2 regions of the Streptomyces sp. NPDC044044 genome follow, and region 2 is predicted to be linked to the other one. Evidence: riboswitches for the same ligand, from Rfam matches in the RefSeq annotation. Region 2 holds a riboswitch; the other holds the start of a gene.

Region 1 (8,759 bases), on a different contig from region 2:
TCCAGCGGGTTCTCGTCGTCCATGAGGGGAAGCAGCGCGGGAAAGTAGCGCAGGTTCTCCTCGAAGAGCTCGTACGCGTCGCTGATCCAGCGCTCACCGAACCAGGTCCGCGGTCGCACGCCCTGTGCCTGGAGTTCGGGCGGCCGGGTGTCGGTGGACTGCAGGAACAGCGGTGGCCGCGACTCGCGCCACAGCTCGCGCCCGAACAGGAACGGCGCGTTGGCGCCGACGGCGATCTGCGCGGCGGCGACGGCCTGCGCCGCGTTCCACACGTCGGCGAATCTGCCCGGCGTGACCTGGAGGTGCAACTGCACGGATGTGCACGCCGCTTCGGGCGCGATCGACCCCGACGTGCAGGTCAGCCGCTCCACGCCCTGGATGTCCAGGACGAAGTCCTCGCCGCGCGCGGCCACGATCTGGTCGTTGAGCAGCGCGTAGCGGTCGACGTCGGAGAGGTTTCCCGAGACCAGGTCGTGGTGCGCGAGCGTCGGCAGAATGCCGATCATCACGATGCCCGCGTTCACCTCGTTCGCTTTGCGGTGGGCATAGGCGAGGCCGGTGCGCAGCTCCTCGGCGAGTCGGTCGAGAACGCGTCCGCCCAATCGATGCGGTGCGATATTGACTTCAAGATTGAACATTCCGAGTTCCGTCTGGAAGTCGCGACTCGCGATGCGTTCGAGTACTTCCGCATTCAGCATTCTCGGCATGCCGTCGGGGCCCGCGAGATTCAGCTCTATCTCCACACCCATCAGGTTCTTGGGCCGGTCGAACCGCTCCTCGTCCAACAGCCTCCGCAGCCCCGCGAGACACTGGCTGAGCTTGCTCCGGTACTGGCTCCGCTCAGCCAGGTCAAACGTTCCTGCTACGACCTTCTCCCCCATCGAAGCGTCCCCTCCTCGGATGGGCAGCCAATGATCCGGCCGCTGTGTCTCGGTGGATGATGCCCAGGATGATGCCCTGCAATGTGATCGATAACGCCCCGCACATGCCTCCGGCCCAGTACGCTCGACGCACGATCCGTGCGGCACATTCACCAGGCATGAACGGACGTCGGGGAATCCTCGCACCGCACCCTGGTGAAAAACACCGATGAGAATCGGCCGACCGCTCCCGAGAAGGGTACCGAGGTCAAACGTCCGGGCCCATCCGGAATCGGGATGAAGCCCGCAAAATGGCGACCGGATAACGCCTTGCAGGCAATATCTGGTGCGGTTAGACGAAACAAAGCCTGAACACGTGTCGTATAAACTCCGCGAACGAGGCAGAGAGTTGGCGCTCGCGGTCCCCTGCCCCCGCCCCCTCTGACTTCGGAGCAGACAGCGACGTCCGCACCTGTCCTCGTTCCACCGTGCCTGTCGAATGAGAGAGGCGACCCATCATGCCGCTGCAAGTCCCCCCGGCTCCCGCGCCCGCCCTGCGCAGCGTCCTCGCGGCACTCGGTTCACCCACCGCCGTACGCGAAGCCCGCACCCCGTCCCTGCGCGCCGCACAGGGACCGACGAGCCCCGAACTCCCTTTGCCCGTCCATGTACTTGACCGGATCACCCCGTCGGGCACATCGCCCACCCGGCTCGCCGGGTGGCGCTTCCTGATCCGCTCCGGCGAGCGAGCCGTCGCCGCCGCGGACACGATGCTGACACCTGACGGATGGGCCTTCTCCCACTTCTTCGAGGGCCCCTACATCGCGTCCACCGAGCGCGCCCTGCGCCACGCCGAGGCGATGCCGATGCCCTACCAGCCCCGCCTCTTGTCCGTACCCGAGCTCTACATGCTGACACTTTGGCTGCACGGCGACTGCACGGCGGACGGCGCGGGCGGTCACCTCGCGCCCTCCGACATCCTCGTGCCCCTGGCGCCCGCGCCTCCCGGCATCGCGGCGCACCGCCCGCACCGCGCCGCGGATCTCCTGAAGGTCCTCACCCACCGCATGGCCCCGGCGCCGCTGCTCGGCTCACCCGTCTGACCTCGCCGTACGTTCACGTGCCCCGCCGCCGTTCCCGGCCGCGGGGCTCGGCGCGTCCGGCGCCCGTACAGACGCACGCACGGATGCCCATACGGACTAGCCCGGTATGACCACCCCGAACCACCCGAAGAGACAGTGCAGTTGGGCTGAACCGTCCGGGCGGGTGATACGTCATTAAGCAGTAAGGAGCGCTGCAGCCAAATCCCTGCGGATTGACTGCCGTAGGGCAACACTGGGACCGGACCGACTAAACGGGGGGCGGCCATGAACACCGCATCGAGCCGCAAGGCAGACGTCACAGCCATCACATCGCAGCGAAAGAACCCTTCCATGTGCCAGCACCAACCACCGTGCCCGACCGCCGACTCCGCCGACCGGGAAGCCGCGCTCCTCACGGCGAGCCACCCGGAGCAGGGATGGAGCCTGCTGTGCAACGGCGTCCTGCTCTTCGAGGACACCGGTGAACTGCTGCCGGACGGCCAGATCATCGCTCCGCACCGGCCACTGGGCACGGACGAGATCATGACCGCCGCCTGACGCGGCGACACACGGCACTCAGAACAAAGGGGCCGACCCGGAGCAACAACCTCCGGACCGGCCCCCACGCATGTTCGGGACCCGATATCAGTCCTCGTACGCATCCAGCGGCGGGCAGGAGCAGACCAGATTCCGGTCGCCGTACGCCTGGTCGATGCGGCGCACCGGCGGCCAGTACTTGTCCGCGGCCACGACCCCGGCCGGGAAGACGGCCTCCTCGCGGCTGTAGGCGTGCTCCCACTCACCGCCGAGCGCGGCAGCGGTGTGCGGAGCGTTCCGCAGCGGGTTGTCATCGGCCGGCCACTCGCCGCCGACCTTCTCGATCTCGGCGCGAATGTTGATCATCGCCTCGCAGAACCGGTCGATCTCGACCAGGTCCTCGCTCTCGGTCGGCTCGATCATCAGCGTCCCCGCGACCGGGAACGACATGGTCGGCGCGTGGAAGCCGTAGTCGATGAGCCGCTTGGCGATGTCGTCGACGCTGACGCCGGTCGCCTTGCTCAGCGGGCGCAGATCGATGATGCACTCGTGCGCGACGAGCCCGCCGGGACCGGTGTAGAGCACCGGGAAGTGCGGCTCGAGGCGCTTGGCGATGTAGTTCGCGGAGAGCACGGCGACCTGCGTGGCGCGCTTGAGGCCCTCGCCGCCCATGAGGCGTACGTACGCCCAGGAGATCGGCAGGATTCCCGCGGAGCCCCACGGCGCCGCCGAGATCGGACCGACGCCCGTCTCGGGGCCCGCGGCCGGCTGCAGCGGGTGGTTGGGCAGGTACGGCGCGAGGTGCTCACGCACACCGACCGGACCGACGCCGGGGCCGCCGCCGCCGTGCGGGATGCAGAAGGTCTTGTGCAGGTTCAGGTGCGAGACGTCGCCGCCGAACTTGCCGGGCTGGGCGAGGCCCACGAGGGCGTTGAGGTTCGCCCCGTCGACGTAGACCTGGCCGCCCGCCTCGTGCACCTGGGCGCAGATGTCAGCGACGTGCTCCTCGAACACGCCGTGCGTGGACGGGTAGGTGATCATGAGCACGGACAGCTCGTCGCGGTGCTTCTCGATCTTGGCGCGCAGGTCCTCGACGTCGATCTCGCCGTCGTCGCTGGTCTTCACGACCACGACCTTCATGCCGGCCATCACGGCGCTCGCGGCGTTCGTGCCGTGCGCGGAGGACGGGATGAGGCAGACGGTGCGCTGCTCGTCGCCGTTGGCGCGGTGGTAGCCGCGCACGGCGAGCAGTCCGGCCAGCTCGCCCTGCGAACCGGCGTTGGGCTGCAGCGAGACCTTGTCGTAGCCGGTGACCTCGGCGAGCCGCTCCTCCAGCTCACGGATGAGCGTCAGATAGCCCTGCGCCTGCTGGGCGGGCGCGAAGGGGTGCAGCTGCCCGAACTCGGGCCAGGTAACCGGCTCCATCTCCGTGGTCGCGTTGAGCTTCATGGTGCAGGAGCCCAGCGGGATCATGCCGCGGTCGAGCGCGTAGTCGCGGTCGGCCAGCTTGCGCAGGTAGCGCAGCATGGCCGTCTCGGAGCGGTACTGGTGGAAGACGGGGTGCGTCAGGTAGTCGTCGGAGCGCAGCAGGCCGCCGGGCAGCGAGTCCTCGGTCCGCGCGTCGAGCGTCTCGATGTCGGCCTCGACCCCGAACGCGGTCCAGATCGCGGTCAACTGCTTGCGCGTGGTGGTCTCGTCACAGGCCAGGGAGACGTGGTCGGCGTCGATCTGGTGGATGTTGACGCCGCCCTCGCGGGCCGCGGAGACAAGCTCCTCGGCCTTGCCGGGCACCCGCACGGTCAGGGTGTCGAAGTACGCGCCGTGCACGACCTCGACCCCGCCGGCGGTGAGCCCCGCGGCGAGCACGGTGGCGTAGCGGTGGGTGCGCCGCGCGATCGCCTTGAGTCCTTCGGGCCCGTGGTAGACCGCGTACATTCCGGCCATCACGGCGAGCAGCACCTGAGCGGTACAGATGTTGCTGGTGGCCTTCTCGCGGCGGATGTGCTGCTCACGGGTCTGCAGCGCGAGCCGGTAGGCCTTGTTGCCGTCCGCGTCCACGGAGACTCCGACGAGCCGCCCCGGCAGGCTGCGCGCGAACTTCTCGCGCACCGCCATGTAGCCGGCGTGCGGGCCGCCGAAGCCCATCGGGACGCCGAAGCGCTGCGTGGTGCCGACGGCGATGTCGGCGCCCAGCTCGCCGGGCGAGGTGAGCAGTGTCAGGGCCAGCAGGTCGGCTGCGACGGAGACGACGGCACCGAGCTCGTGCGCCTGCTCGATGAGGGGCTTTATCTCGCGTACGGCACCGGAGGCGCCGGGGTACTGGATCAGTACGCCGACGACACCGCGCTCGGCGACCTCGGCCGGGATGCCTTCGCTCAGATCGGCGACGACGACCTCGACACCGGTCGGCTCGGCGCGGGTCTGGATGACGGCGATGGTCTGCGGCAGCGCGTCGGCGTCGACGAGGAAGACACCGTTCTTGACCTTGCCCATGCGCCGCGACAGGGCCATGGCCTCGGCGGCGGCGGTCCCCTCGTCGAGCAGCGAGGCACCGGAGGTCGGAAGCCCGGTCAGCTCGGCGACGACGGTCTGGAAGTTGAGGAGCGCCTCGAGCCGTCCCTGGGAGATCTCGGGCTGGTACGGCGTGTAAGCGGTGTACCACGCCGGGTTCTCCATGACGTTCCGCAGGATCACGGGCGGAGTGAAGGTCCCGTAGTAACCGAGCCCGATCATGGAATCAAGCACCTGGTTGCGGTCCGCGAGGGAGCGCAGCTCGGCCAGGACCTCGGCCTCGGTGCGCGCTCCGGGCAGGTTCAGCGCCTCGGCGTTCTTGATCACATCCGGCACGGCGGCGGCGGTCAGCTCGTCGAGCGAGCCGTATCCGACCTGCGCGAGCATCTTGGCCCGTGCTTCCACATCGGGGCCGATGTGCCGCTGCTCGAAGGGAATGCCCTGCTCGAGCTGTGAGAGCGGGATACGAGGGGTGGCGGTCATTGCGGAGGCCTCCTGGTCTGACGCGACCTGCGAGGGGCACCACGGCGCGGGTACCCGGACGGCCTCCCCCTCTGTCATCTCAACCTGAGAGCTTCACCGGCCCGTGCCTCGCGAGAGACGTCGTACCGGCTTTCACCGTCGGTGAGGAAGGGTTTCGAGCGTGCCCGCCCGACGCCCGCCCTACTTTCCAGAGTGACCTCGTCCGTGCGGTACAGGGGCCTGAGAGATTCCGGGGAGGAGTTGCTCCTTCGGCGCCCCCGGTGTCTCCACCGGGGAGCTCTCCCGCACGGGGTCAGCAGCCAAGCGCCAGCCTACCAGCGAGGAGATGGAGGATCCCTCGAGTGGCCGCCTGCCCCGAAGTGCTCTTTCGTAGTGATTACGAACGAACAAGGATGAGTTACGCCCCACTTCGACAAGCCTCGACCAGTTGGAGGGCCCGTGCAGACCGACATCGATCCGCGCAACCTGATCGGCCGCAAGGCGTTCGACCGGAACGGGGCCAAGATCGGCACGATCGACGAGGTCTATCTCGACGACGCCACCGGCGCCCCGGAGTGGGCGGCCATACGCACCGGCCTGTTCAGCAGGGACGCGTTCGTCCCCCTTGAGCCCAGCGAGCTCACGAGCGACGGCACCCTGCGCATCCCCTTCGAGCGCTCCCTGATCAAGGACGCCCCCGATTTCGGCGTGGGCCGCCACCTCTCCCCCGAACAGGAACTGCAGCTCTACCACCACTACGGCCTGGACATCACACCCCCGCAGTCACCACTGCCACCGGACCAGGACTTCGGCAAGATCGCGGGGCAGGAGGGCATCTGACGCCCGCCGAGCGCTCCGGCGACCACACCGGCAGCCGCTCGGACCTCACTGCGACTCCAGCGCCTCGGGAGAGGCCACCAACGGCATGGGCTCAGTGGGCTCGAGCGCCGGATCATCCGTACGGAACGTCCGCACCCGCCCCGGGGCCACCGAATCCGGTGTCTCGAAGCGCACCGTGACCCGCCCCAGGCCGCTGCCCTGCACCCACCCGTACCCGTACTCGGCATGCCGCACGTCGTGCCCGGCGGCCCACCGCCGCTCGGCCGGAGCGACCGGCTCCTCCGCCGCCTCGACGGCGGGTTCCTCCGCGGTCTCCGCGGCCCGCTCCTCCTCGGCCTCGCGCTGCGCCTCCAGGGCCTCCGCGGCTTCGGTCCGCGCCTGCTCCTGGGCCTGGGCGAAGAGATCCTCCTGCGTGTAGTCGGCAAGCCCCGTGACGCCCACTCCAAGGAGCCGCACGCCCCCGGTGGTGTCCACGGACTCAAGGAGCCGCGCGGCGGCCTCCCGCACCACCCCAGGGTCGTCCGTCGGCCCACGCAGCGTCTCGGAGCGCGTCAGGGTCGAGAAGTCGAAGCGCCGCACCTTCAGGACGATGGTCCGCCCCGAGTGCCCTGCCGCCCGCAGCCGCTCCACACAGCGGTCGGCGAGCCGCGCCACCTCGCCCCTGACCCGTACCCGGTCGTGGATGTCCACGTCGTACGTATCCTCGACGCTGACCGACTTGGACTCCCGCTCCGCCACCACGGGCCGCTCGTCCCGCGCCAGCGCCATCGCGTACAGCGCGCTCCCGTGCGACTTCCCGAGGAGCCGGACGAGCTCGTCCTCGCCCGCCTCGGCGATCTCCCCGACCGTCATGATCCCGCCCCGCCGCAGATGGTCCCCGGTGGCAGGACCGACACCGGGCAGGGTCCGCACCGGCATCGGCGCCAGCAGGTCCCGCTCGGTCCCCGGCACTATCAGGCGCAGACCGTCCGGCTTGGCCTCCTCCGAGGCGATCTTCGCCAGCATCTTGCAGGCTGCGAGCCCGACCGAGCCCGCGAGCCCCGTCACCGCCTTGATGTCCGCGCGCAACCGCTCGCCCACGGCCAGGGCCGACGCCTGGTCGTCGGCCACACCGCCGGCCTCCAGGTCGACGAACGCCTCGTCCAGGCTGAGCGGCTCCACCAGCGGCGACAGCTCCCGCAGCAGCGCCATCACCTGGTCGCTGATGTCGCGGTAGAGCGCGAAGCGCGGCACCAGATAGGCGGCATTGGGCGCCAGGCGCCGCGCCTGCCCCATGGGCATCGCCGAGTGCACACCGAACTTCCGCGCTTCGTACGAGGCGGTGGCCACCACACCCCGGGGTCCGAGCCCGCCCACCACCACGGCTTTCCCGCGCAGACTCGGCTTCGCGGCCTGCTCGGCAGACGCGTAGAAGGCATCCATGTCGAGATGCAGAATCGTGGGCGCGGTTCTCACACCTCTGATGCTGCCCTACGCCACTGACAACGCACCGAGATCGCCACCCCCGCACCGAAGGCGTCGGCTGCCTCAGACGGCCCTGTTGCGCCGCCTCGCGAGCTCGTCGGCGGGGTTCTGCCGCACCAGCGTCTCCCCGGTGTCGATCCGCTCCCCGTGCAGCTGGGAGAGCGCCGCATCCACGTCCCGCCACACGACACCCACGGCGATCCCGAAGACGCCCTGGCCGCCTTGGAGCAGCTCGTGGACCTCGTCGGGCGACGTGCACTCGTAGACCGTCGCGCCGTCGCACATGAGCGTCATCCGCTCCAGATCCTGGAAGCCGCGGTCGCGCAGATGCTGGACCGTGGTCCGGATGTTCTGCAGGGACACACCCGTGTCGAGGAACCGCTTCACGATCTTCAGGACGACGACGTCCCGGAAGCTGTAGAGCCGCTGGGTCCCCGACCCGCCGGCGGACCGCACGCTGGGCTCGACGAGGCCCGTACGGGCCCAGTAGTCGAGCTGTCGGTAGGTGATGCCGGCGGCCGCGCACGCGGTCGGCCCCCGGTAACCGATCTGATCCTGTTCGGACTGTCCGGACGTGGCGTCCCCGCTCCCCTGAACCGCCATCGGCCTCTTCGGAGAGTGACCGGCCGCGCTGCTGGTGAGCGGATACGGACCGCCCATCGCCGTACCGTCGCCGCTGCTTCTCACGCCGACCTCCGTCCTTGACCTGCCTGCACGACGGTAGGCAGTCACCAGGGGCTCGTCAACGATCGCCACACTCGGCACGCCGAGTGATAATCACCCTAAGAGTGGTTTGCCGTATCGCACGATCGGGAAAGGCTGGCCGAATGGTCCGCCGGGCCCCTTCGGGAGCGACGGACTACTGGCTGTTGGTACCGAAATCCTCGGGCGAGATCTGGTCGAGGAACTCGCGGAACTTCTCCACCTCGTCCTCCTGCTCGTCCGGGATGGCGATGCCCGCGTCGTCAAGGACACCGTCGCTGCCGTAGATCGGCGTTCCGGT
Region 2 (8,759 bases):
ACACCTGCGCCGAGGAAGCTGAGTGCCGCTTCGGTGAGGATGTTGGTGGGGATCATGAGCGTGGCGTACACGGTGATCGGCGCGACCAGGTTCGGCAGCAACTCACGGAAGAGGATGTGCCGTTGACCGCCGCCGAGACTGCGGGCCGCTTCCACGTACTCGCGTTCGCGCAGCGAGAGGGTCTGGCCGCGGACGATACGTCCGACGTAGGGCCAGCCGAAGAAGCCGATCACCAGGATCAGTACGGCGATGCGGACGCCGCTGCCGGTGAGCCCGAGCAGGTCGTCGGGGAGGACCGAGACCAGGGAGATCACGAAGAGCAGCTGCGGGAAGGCGAGCAGCACGTCCATGACCCGGCTGATCAGGGCGTCGATCCAGCCGCCGAAGTAACCGGCGATGATCCCGAAGAAGGTGCCGAGCACCACGGCCACCACGGCGGCGAGGAACGCCACCAGGAGCGAGATCCGGGCGCCGTAGACGATCCGGCTGAAGACGTCGCGTCCCTTGTTGGGCTCCACTCCGAAGAGGAAGTCCCAACTCATGCCGCCGAACGCGCCCTTGGGCAGGTTCGTCAGGTCTTCCAGCTCGTCCTGGTGGAACTCGTTGGGCGGGTGGCCCAGCAGGGAGACGATCAGGGGTGCGAAGACGGCGACAAGGACCAGGACGAGCACGGTGATGCCGCCGGCCAGGGCGACCTTGTCCCGCTTCAGGCGGTTCCAGGCGATCTGCTTGAGGGACCGCCCCTCGACCTTCTTCACCCCTGCATCAGCTGCGGGAGCGACGTCCGCTGTCGGGTCCGCGTCCGCAGGTGTGTCATGCAATGGTGCCGTCATCGTGGCAGGGACCCCTCTCAACCGGTGGTGACCGGCCCGCACTTGTCGCTGTAGCGATGTGATCAGTCCGTCGTACACAGGGGCGAAGCGCCCCTGGTGCGGGAGTCTTCATCGGGGTCGCGATCTGTTACCAGCCTTGACGGCCAATGGATGCGCAACCGTGATGCTGATCGAGGTGTTCCGTTATCCGGACGCACGTGAACGAGGGGCGAACACGGGGCAGTTGGGTCGCAAGGTGCCACGGGAGCCCATAGGGCCCCTCCACCATCAGAACGGACATCGTGACGGTCGGGGCAGGTATACGAGCCGCGGTGGCCGGTTCAGGACCCTTTCAGAGCCCCGTCAGGACCCTTTCAAGACCCCGTCAGGGCCCTGAGGGTGCCGCGTCTCGGCCGCTTCAGTACTGCGCGGGGTAGCCGTATCCGCCCGCGGGTGCCGGGGCCGGCTGGGCCTCGCGGTCGTAGAAGGGCCTGACGTTGGCGCGCAGCCACATGGCCACCGGGTCGTACGCGTCGGACATCGCGACGGTCGACACGGGCAGGCCGTCGGGGACGGCGGCGATCGACTGCTGCATCATCGTGCGCACCCCGTCGACCGACGACGGCGACGTGTCGTACACATCGAGGCCGATGGCCAGGTACGGCGCGCCGAGCGCGGGCTGCACCCAGGCGCGGCGCAGCGAGCGGACGGCGGGGGTGCGGTGCGCGTTCTGCGTGAGCAGGGCGTAGAACTGGGGGATCTCGATGGCCGGCTCGGTGAGCCGCAGCGGGCCCGCGGGCAGCAGGTCGAGGCCCGACGCGATGCGCCGCAGGTCGAGCCAGGGGATGCCGACGCCGCCGCCGGGGGCGTGCGGGTTGAGCCAGAGGCCGTAGTGGTCGGGGTAGAGGGTGCGGGAGATGTCGAGCCCGCTGACCACCTCGTACGAGCGGTTCCAGCCACTGGCGGAGAGCTCCTGGGCGGAGGTCACGCACGGCGCGTACCCGAGGCCCTCGACCTCCATGTTTCCGTACTGCGCGTCGGGGGATCCGGCCTGGCCGTGCCAGAGCAGCATCCACACCTGGTCGGCGGCGAGCGCCCGCAGGAGCGCCTCGTAGGCGTCGTAGCGCCCCGGCGTCACCTGGCGCAGCATGTGCTCGACCTGCCCGGCCGCAGCCGTGCCCGACGCACTCACCCTTAACCGCCCCTTCGCGATGACCCGCTGACCCGGTGGCCCCGGGTCATGAAACCAGCTTAAGCGGCGATCCTGACACCGACTTGACGTACGGCACCCTCACACACGTACCTGCACATGTCCTTACGCATGTCCGTGCTCGTGCCCCGGGCCCCGGCCGAAGAAGGGCCTGACCCGCTCGCGCAGCCAGTCGCCGACCGGATCCTGGGCCACGTCGAGCAGCACCAGGTTCACCGGCCAGGCCACCGGGGCCTGGCCCAGGGCCCGCCCCACGGCCTCCATCGGCAGCTCGCGCGCGTTGCCCTCCCAGGACGTCAGTTCGACGCCGACGAACAGCGTGGGGTCCTCGCCCTCGACGCTCGCCAGGCAGCGGCGCGCGCTCAGGACGACCCCGGTGGCCTCGAACTCACGGGCGGCGGCGGACAGGAAGTCCACCGGGTCCTCCTGCCAGTCCGGTTCGAAGAGGCGTACGCGGCCGCCGCTCGCGGGCCCGTCCAGCGGGGTGCGCCCGGCGCGGCAGAGCTCGGCGACGGCGGGCGGCGGCAGCGGGACCCCGATCGTGCCGTCCGGGTTGACCGCGATGCCCAGCTGCGGGGGCAGGCCGCGCGCGAACTCCACGGCGGGCGCCACGGTGCAGCCCATCCGGCCGCCGGTGGCCTGCTGGAACTGCTGCTCGGAGCTGAAGACGGGGACGTAGGCCTGGCCGTCGATCTCCAGCGTGGGCAGGTCGAGGGTGCCGCTGTCCGGGGCTCCGCCGTTCGGCAGCGGGACCCAGACGTGGCTGCGGCCGAGCACCTCGACGATGCGGGCCCCCGCGGAGGCCTGCGGCGCCCCCGGCGTGCCGAGAGATGCCGCGAGCACCTCTTCGAGTTCGTTGCCCGGCCATCCTCCGTAGGGATGGGCGTGTGCCTGCGCCGGAAAGTCCATCTCTTCAACCCCTGCTCGGTCCCGCTCTGCCTGCGGCACGACCCTAACGTGGCGGCGGGCGGCTCAGTCGCCGAAGCCGATCCCCCGCAGCACGCCCGCCGCCGTGCGGTCGAGCAGCACCGCCGAGCCGCAGCCGCGCGGCAGATCGCCCCGCTCGGCGGCGCCGACCAGGCGGCCGACCGTCCTGCGGTGGCGCGCGAAGGCATAGCGCGACACGCCGCGCCCGCGCGAGAGCTGGCCCTCTATGGCGGTGTCCGGCGGCACGTCGAGCAGCAGCAGGTGCAGCGTCGTGCCGCGCCGCGCGGCCTCGCGGGCCAGCCAGCGGCGCACCCACGCCTGCGTTCCGCAGTCGTGCACCACGACACTCTCGCCGGAGCGCAGGGCCCTGCGCAGTCCCGCGTAGTGCGCGAGGCGCACCAGGGGGCGGTACACCGCGTACGGCAGCAGGCCCGGCATGCGCCGGGCCCAGCGGTCGCGGGTGTCCTGCGAGTCGATGCGCGGGCCCGCGACGGCTCTGCGCATCAGCGTGGACTTGCCGCTGCCCGGCAGCCCGGAGACGACGATCAGATCGCCCTCGCCGAACGTGAGGCGATGCGGACTGTGACCGGTCCGCTGCCGCAGGTCGCGGACGACGGCCGCCGGCAGGGGGCCGCAGCTCTCCCTGGTGGGGGTGGCGGCCTGTTTGGGCAGGGCCACCCCTGTGTTGGTCGCGTAGACACTCGTCCTGCGCACCGTGATCGGCCTCCCCATAGCGGTCACGTACCTGCTTCCCGCAGCTTCCCCGGCAAGTGTAAAGAGAAGGTAATGCGGCACAAGGGCATTACTGGACTGGCACTGCCCTGTGACGCAGGCGCGTGCAATGATGTGCCCGCAAACTCCATACAGGCCGTTTGAATCCGCGCGGGAGAGTTCCCGGTCACCGTTGTACGAGTCGTACGACGCCCCGGGGCGCCGAAGGAGCAAGTCCCTCCCTTGAATCTCTCAGGCCCCGTACCGCGCGGGCGAGGCACATCTGAAAAGCGGGCCGCCCCGGTGGCTCCACCCAAGGTGCAAGTCATGACCCCTTATACGAGCGGGTCGTGGTGAACCTCTCAGGTTCCGATGACAGATGGGGAGGATCGACCTCGCCCGTCATGCCCTGGGAGTTCCACGTATGAGTACCGCCCCCCGTCTGACTGCCCTCGATGCCGTGCATCGCGCGCTCGGCGCGACCATGACCGACTTCGCGGGCTGGGACATGCCGCTGCGCTACGCCAGCGAGCGCGACGAGCACATCGCCGTCCGCACCAAGGCCGGTCTCTTCGACCTCTCCCACATGGGCGAGATCACGGTCACAGGACCGCAGGCCGTGGACTTCCTGAACTTCTCGCTGGTCGGCAACATCGGCTCCGTCGGTGTCGGTCGCGCCCGCTACACGATGATCTGTGCCGAGGACGGCGGGATCCTGGACGACCTGATCGTCTACCGCCTCGGCGAGACCGAGTACATGGTGGTCGCCAACGCCTCGAACGCGCAGGTCGTGCTCGACGCGCTCACCGCCCGCGCCGAAGGCTTCGACACCGAGGTCCGCGACGACCGCGACGCGTACGCGCTGCTCGCCGTCCAGGGTCCCGAGTCCCCCGGCATCCTGAAGTCACTCACGGACGCCGACCTGGACGGTCTGAAGTACTACGCGGGCCTGCCGGGCACGGTCGCGGGCGTCCCCGCGCTGATCGCCCGCACGGGCTACACCGGCGAGGACGGCTTCGAGCTCTTCGTCGCCCCCGGCGACGCCGAGAAGCTCTGGGGCGCGCTGATGGAGGCGGGCAAGCCCGTCGGCCTGGTCCCGGCCGGGCTCTCCTGCCGCGACACGCTCCGCCTGGAGGCGGGCATGCCGCTGTACGGGCACGAGCTGACCGCCGGGCTGACGCCCTTCGACGCCGGTCTCGGCCGGGTCGTGAAGTTCGAGAAGACCTCGCAGTCCGACACCTTCGTGGGGCGCGCGGCGCTCGCGGCCGCCGCCGAGCGCGCCGAGACCGCTCCCCCGCGCAAGCTGGTGGGCCTGGTCGCCTCGGGCCGCCGCGTCCCGCGCGCGGGCTTCTCCGTCGTCGCCGACGGCAAGGTCATCGGCGAGGTCACCTCCGGCGCCCCGTCCCCGACGCTGGGCAAGCCGATCGCCATCGCGTACGTCGACGCGGCGCACGCGGCGCCCGGCACCGAGGGTGTCGGAGTGGACATCCGGGGCACGCACGAGCCGTACGAGGTCGTGGCGCTGCCGTTCTACAAGCGCCAGAAGTGACACCCCGCACAACAGCCTCGTTCATCAGCACTCCCCCGCGTACAGGAGAATTCAGGTCATGAGCAACCCCCAGCAGCTGCGTTACAGCAAGGAGCACGAGTGGCTCTCGAACGCCGAGGACGGTGTGGCGACGGTCGGTATCACGGAGCACGCGGCCAACGCGCTCGGTGACGTCGTCTACGCCGACCTTCCCGAGGCCGGCACCGCGGTGACCGCGGGCGAGACCTGCGGCGAGCTCGAGTCGACCAAGTCGGTCAGCGACCTGTACTCGCCGGTGACCGGCGAGGTCGTCGAGTCGAACCAGGACGTCGTGGACGACCCGTCGCTGGTCAACTCCGCCCCGTTCGAGGGTGGTTGGCTCTTCAAGGTACGGATCACGGACGAGCCGAAGGACCTGCTCTCCGCGGACGAGTACACCGAGTTCTCCGGCAGCTGAAGCCCCCCGAAGACCCCTAGGGACCACCTGATGTCGCTTCTCAACACCCCTCTCCACGAGCTGGACCCGGACGTCGCCGCCGCCGTCGACGCCGAGCTCCACCGCCAGCAGTCCACCCTGGAAATGATCGCCTCGGAGAACTTCGCTCCGGTCGCCGTCATGGAGGCCCAGGGCACGGTCCTCACCAACAAGTACGCCGAGGGCTACCCCGGCCGCCGCTACTACGGCGGCTGCGAGCACGTCGACGTCACCGAGCAGATCGCGATCGACCGGATCAAGGACCTGTTCGGCGCCGAGTACGCCAACGTCCAGCCGCACTCGGGCGCCTCCGCCAACCAGGCCGCCCTCTTCGCGATCGCCAAGCCCGGCGACACGATCCTCGGCCTGGACCTGGCGCACGGCGGCCACCTCACCCACGGCATGCGCCTGAACTTCTCCGGCAAGCAGTTCAACGTGGTCGCGTACCACGTCGACGAGGCCGGTCTGGTGGACATGGCCGAGGTCGAGCGCCTGGCCAAGGAGAACAGCCCGAAGGTGATCATCGCGGGCTGGTCCGCCTACCCGCGCCAGCTGGACTTCGCGGAGTTCCGCCGGATCGCCGACGAGGTCGGCGCGTACCTGTGGGTCGACATGGCGCACTTCGCCGGACTCGTCGCCGCGGGGCTGCACCCGAACCCGGTGCCGTACGCGGACGTGGTCACCTCCACCACGCACAAGACGCTCGGCGGCCCGCGCGGCGGCGTCATCCTGGCCCGCAGCAAGGAGTTCGCGAAGAAGCTGAACTCCGCGGTCTTCCCCGGCTTCCAGGGCGGCCCCCTGGAGCACGTGATCGCGGCCAAGGCCGTCTCCTTCAAGGTCGCGGCCTCCGAGGAGTTCAAGGAGCGCCAGCAGCGCACCCTGGACGGCGCCCGCATCCTGGCCGAGCGCCTGGTGCAAGGCGACGCGAAGGCCGTCGGCGTCGACGTCCTGTCCGGCGGCACGGACGTGCACCTGGTCCTGGTGGACCTGCGCAACTCCGAGCTCGACGGCCAGCAGGCCGAGGACCGCCTCCACGAGGTCGGCATCACGGTCAACCGCAACGCGGTCCCGAACGACCCGCGCCCCCCGATGGTCACCTCGGGCCTGCGGATCGGTACGCCCGCGCTCGCGACCCGTGGCTTCCAGGAGGAGGACTTCCGTGAGGTCGCCGACGTCATCGCCGAGGCGCTGAAGCCGGGCGACGTCGACACGGAGTCGCTCAAGGCCCGCGTCTCGGCCTTGGCAGCCAAGCACCCGCTGTACCCCAACCTGTAGCATTTTCGTACGCTTTCCTTCGTACGAATCTTCGGGGCACCGCGCACACTGGACAGTGAAGACAGTGAGTGCGGTGCCCCGGCTCATGCCCCGCGTTCGTAGTTTTCTGCACCACCCCGGCAGACAACGGCGTCTACCAACCATCATTGGAGTTTCTCGTGGCCCTCTCGGTCTTCGACCTGTTCTCGATCGGCATCGGCCCGTCCAGCTCCCACACGGTCGGGCCCATGCGCGCCGCCCGCATCTTCGCGAGCCGCCTCAAGAACGAGGGCCTGATGGCCCACACCACCGCCATACGGGCCGAGCTCTACGGCTCCCTCGGCGCCACCGGCCACGGCCACGGCACCCCGAAGGCGGTCCTCCTCGGCCTGGAGGGCGAATCCCCGCGCTCGGTCGACGTCGAGTTCGCCGACGACCGCGTCGAGCAGATCAAGAGCGCAGGACGCCTCAACCTGCTCGGCATGCACGAGATCGACTTCGACTTCGACGAGGACCTGGTCCTGCACCGCCGCAAGGCCCTGCCGTACCACGCCAACGGCATGACGATCTTCGCGTACGACCGTGAGGGCGCCCTCGTCCTGGAGAAGACGTACTACTCCGTGGGCGGCGGCTTCGTGGTCGACGACGACGCCGTGGCCGGTGAGAACCCGATCGTGCCGGACGACACCGTCCTCAAGCACCCCTTCCGCACCGGCGACGAGCTGCTCCGTCTCGCCGACGAGACCGGCCTGTCCATCTCCGCGCTGATGCTGGAGAACGAGAAGGCCTGGCGCACCGAGGCGGAGATCCGCGAGGGCCTGCTCGACATCTGGCGCGTGATGCAGGCGTGCGTCTCGCGCGGCATGTCCCGCGAGGGCATCCTGCCGGGCGGCCTCAAGGTCCGCCGCCGCGCTGCGAACTCCGCGCGCCAGCTGCGCGCCGAGGGCGATCCGCAGGCCCGCGCCATGGAGTGGATCACTCTGTACGCGATGGCGGTGAACGAGGAGAACGCCGCGGGCGGCCGTGTCGTGACCGCCCCGACGAACGGCGCCGCGGGGATCATCCCGGCCGTCCTGCACTACTACATGAACTTCGTGGCCAGCGGCTCCTCCCAGGAGGAGCGCGAGGACGGCGTGGTCCGCTTCCTGCTCGCGGCCGGCGCGATCGGCATGCTCTTCAAGGAGAACGCCTCGATCTCCGGCGCCGAGGTCGGCTGCCAGGGCGAGGTCGGCTCCGCCTGCTCGATGGCGGCCGGCGCCTTCGCCGAGGTGCTCGGCGGCAGCCCCGAGCAGGTCGAGAACGCGGCCGAGATCGGCATGGAGCACAACCTCGGCCTGACCTGCGACCCGGTCGGCGGCCTCGTCCAGATCCCGTGCATCGAGCGCAACGGCATGGCGGCCGTCAAGGCCGTGACCGCGGCGAAGATGGCGATGCGCGGCGACGGCAGCCACAAGGTCTCCCTCGACAAGGTCATCAAGACCATGAAGGAGACCGGGGCGGACATGAGCGTGAAGTACAAGGAGACGGCGCGGGGCGGGCTCGCGGTGAACATCATCGAGTGCTGAGGCCTGCTGCCTGCTGCCTGCTGCCTGCTGCCGAGGAAACCGCCGAAGCGCTCACCGCGCCACGAACAGCGCCTCCGCGCCCACCGGCCGGTACCCCGCCGCCTGGAAGGCCCGCACGCTGCGAGCGTTGCCCGGCGACTGCTGCGCCCACACGTGGGACGCACCGGGCACCAGGTGGCGGGCGGCGAGGGCGAGCGCGCGGCCGAGGCCCCGGTGGCGTACGTCCTCGTCGACCTCTATGGCCGCCTCCCAGCGCCCGGTGAGTCCCCGGCCGAGG

Evidence for each region. A riboswitch is a leader RNA that binds a small molecule or an ion and turns the genes downstream of it on or off. The one in region 2 is predicted to bind glycine.
Region 1: linked by a shared signal. The riboswitch ahead of gcvP (aminomethyl-transferring glycine dehydrogenase) and the one ahead of gcvT (glycine cleavage system aminomethyltransferase GcvT) in region 2 are both predicted to bind glycine.

The regions. Positions count from the first base shown of each region.
Region 1 covers NZ_JBWKFG010000012.1:7,894-16,652, reverse strand. Annotated here, with positions in the region: gene AC07AG_RS37415 (glutamate-cysteine ligase family protein) at 1-881, opposite strand, end outside; gene AC07AG_RS37410 (hypothetical protein) at 1,379-1,963, shown strand; gene AC07AG_RS37405 (DUF5999 family protein) at 2,294-2,500, shown strand; gene gcvP (aminomethyl-transferring glycine dehydrogenase) at 2,588-5,473, opposite strand; glycine riboswitch at 5,671-5,768, opposite strand; gene AC07AG_RS37395 (PRC-barrel domain-containing protein) at 5,912-6,292, shown strand; gene AC07AG_RS37390 (DNA polymerase IV) at 6,338-7,747, opposite strand; gene AC07AG_RS37385 (MerR family transcriptional regulator) at 7,820-8,443, opposite strand; gene AC07AG_RS37380 (bifunctional nuclease family protein) at 8,616-8,759, opposite strand, start outside.
Region 2 covers NZ_JBWKFG010000003.1:961,247-970,005, reverse strand. Annotated here, with positions in the region: gene AC07AG_RS15335 (ABC transporter permease) at 1-833, opposite strand, end outside; gene AC07AG_RS15330 (enhanced serine sensitivity protein SseB C-terminal domain-containing protein) at 1,231-2,004, opposite strand; gene AC07AG_RS15325 (enhanced serine sensitivity protein SseB) at 2,128-2,931, opposite strand; gene AC07AG_RS15320 (AAA family ATPase) at 2,995-3,681, opposite strand; glycine riboswitch at 3,823-3,937, shown strand; glycine riboswitch at 3,938-4,049, shown strand; gene gcvT (glycine cleavage system aminomethyltransferase GcvT) at 4,085-5,209, shown strand; gene gcvH (glycine cleavage system protein GcvH) at 5,268-5,645, shown strand; gene glyA (serine hydroxymethyltransferase) at 5,676-6,938, shown strand; gene AC07AG_RS15300 (L-serine ammonia-lyase) at 7,097-8,482, shown strand; gene AC07AG_RS15295 (GNAT family N-acetyltransferase) at 8,534-8,759, opposite strand, start outside.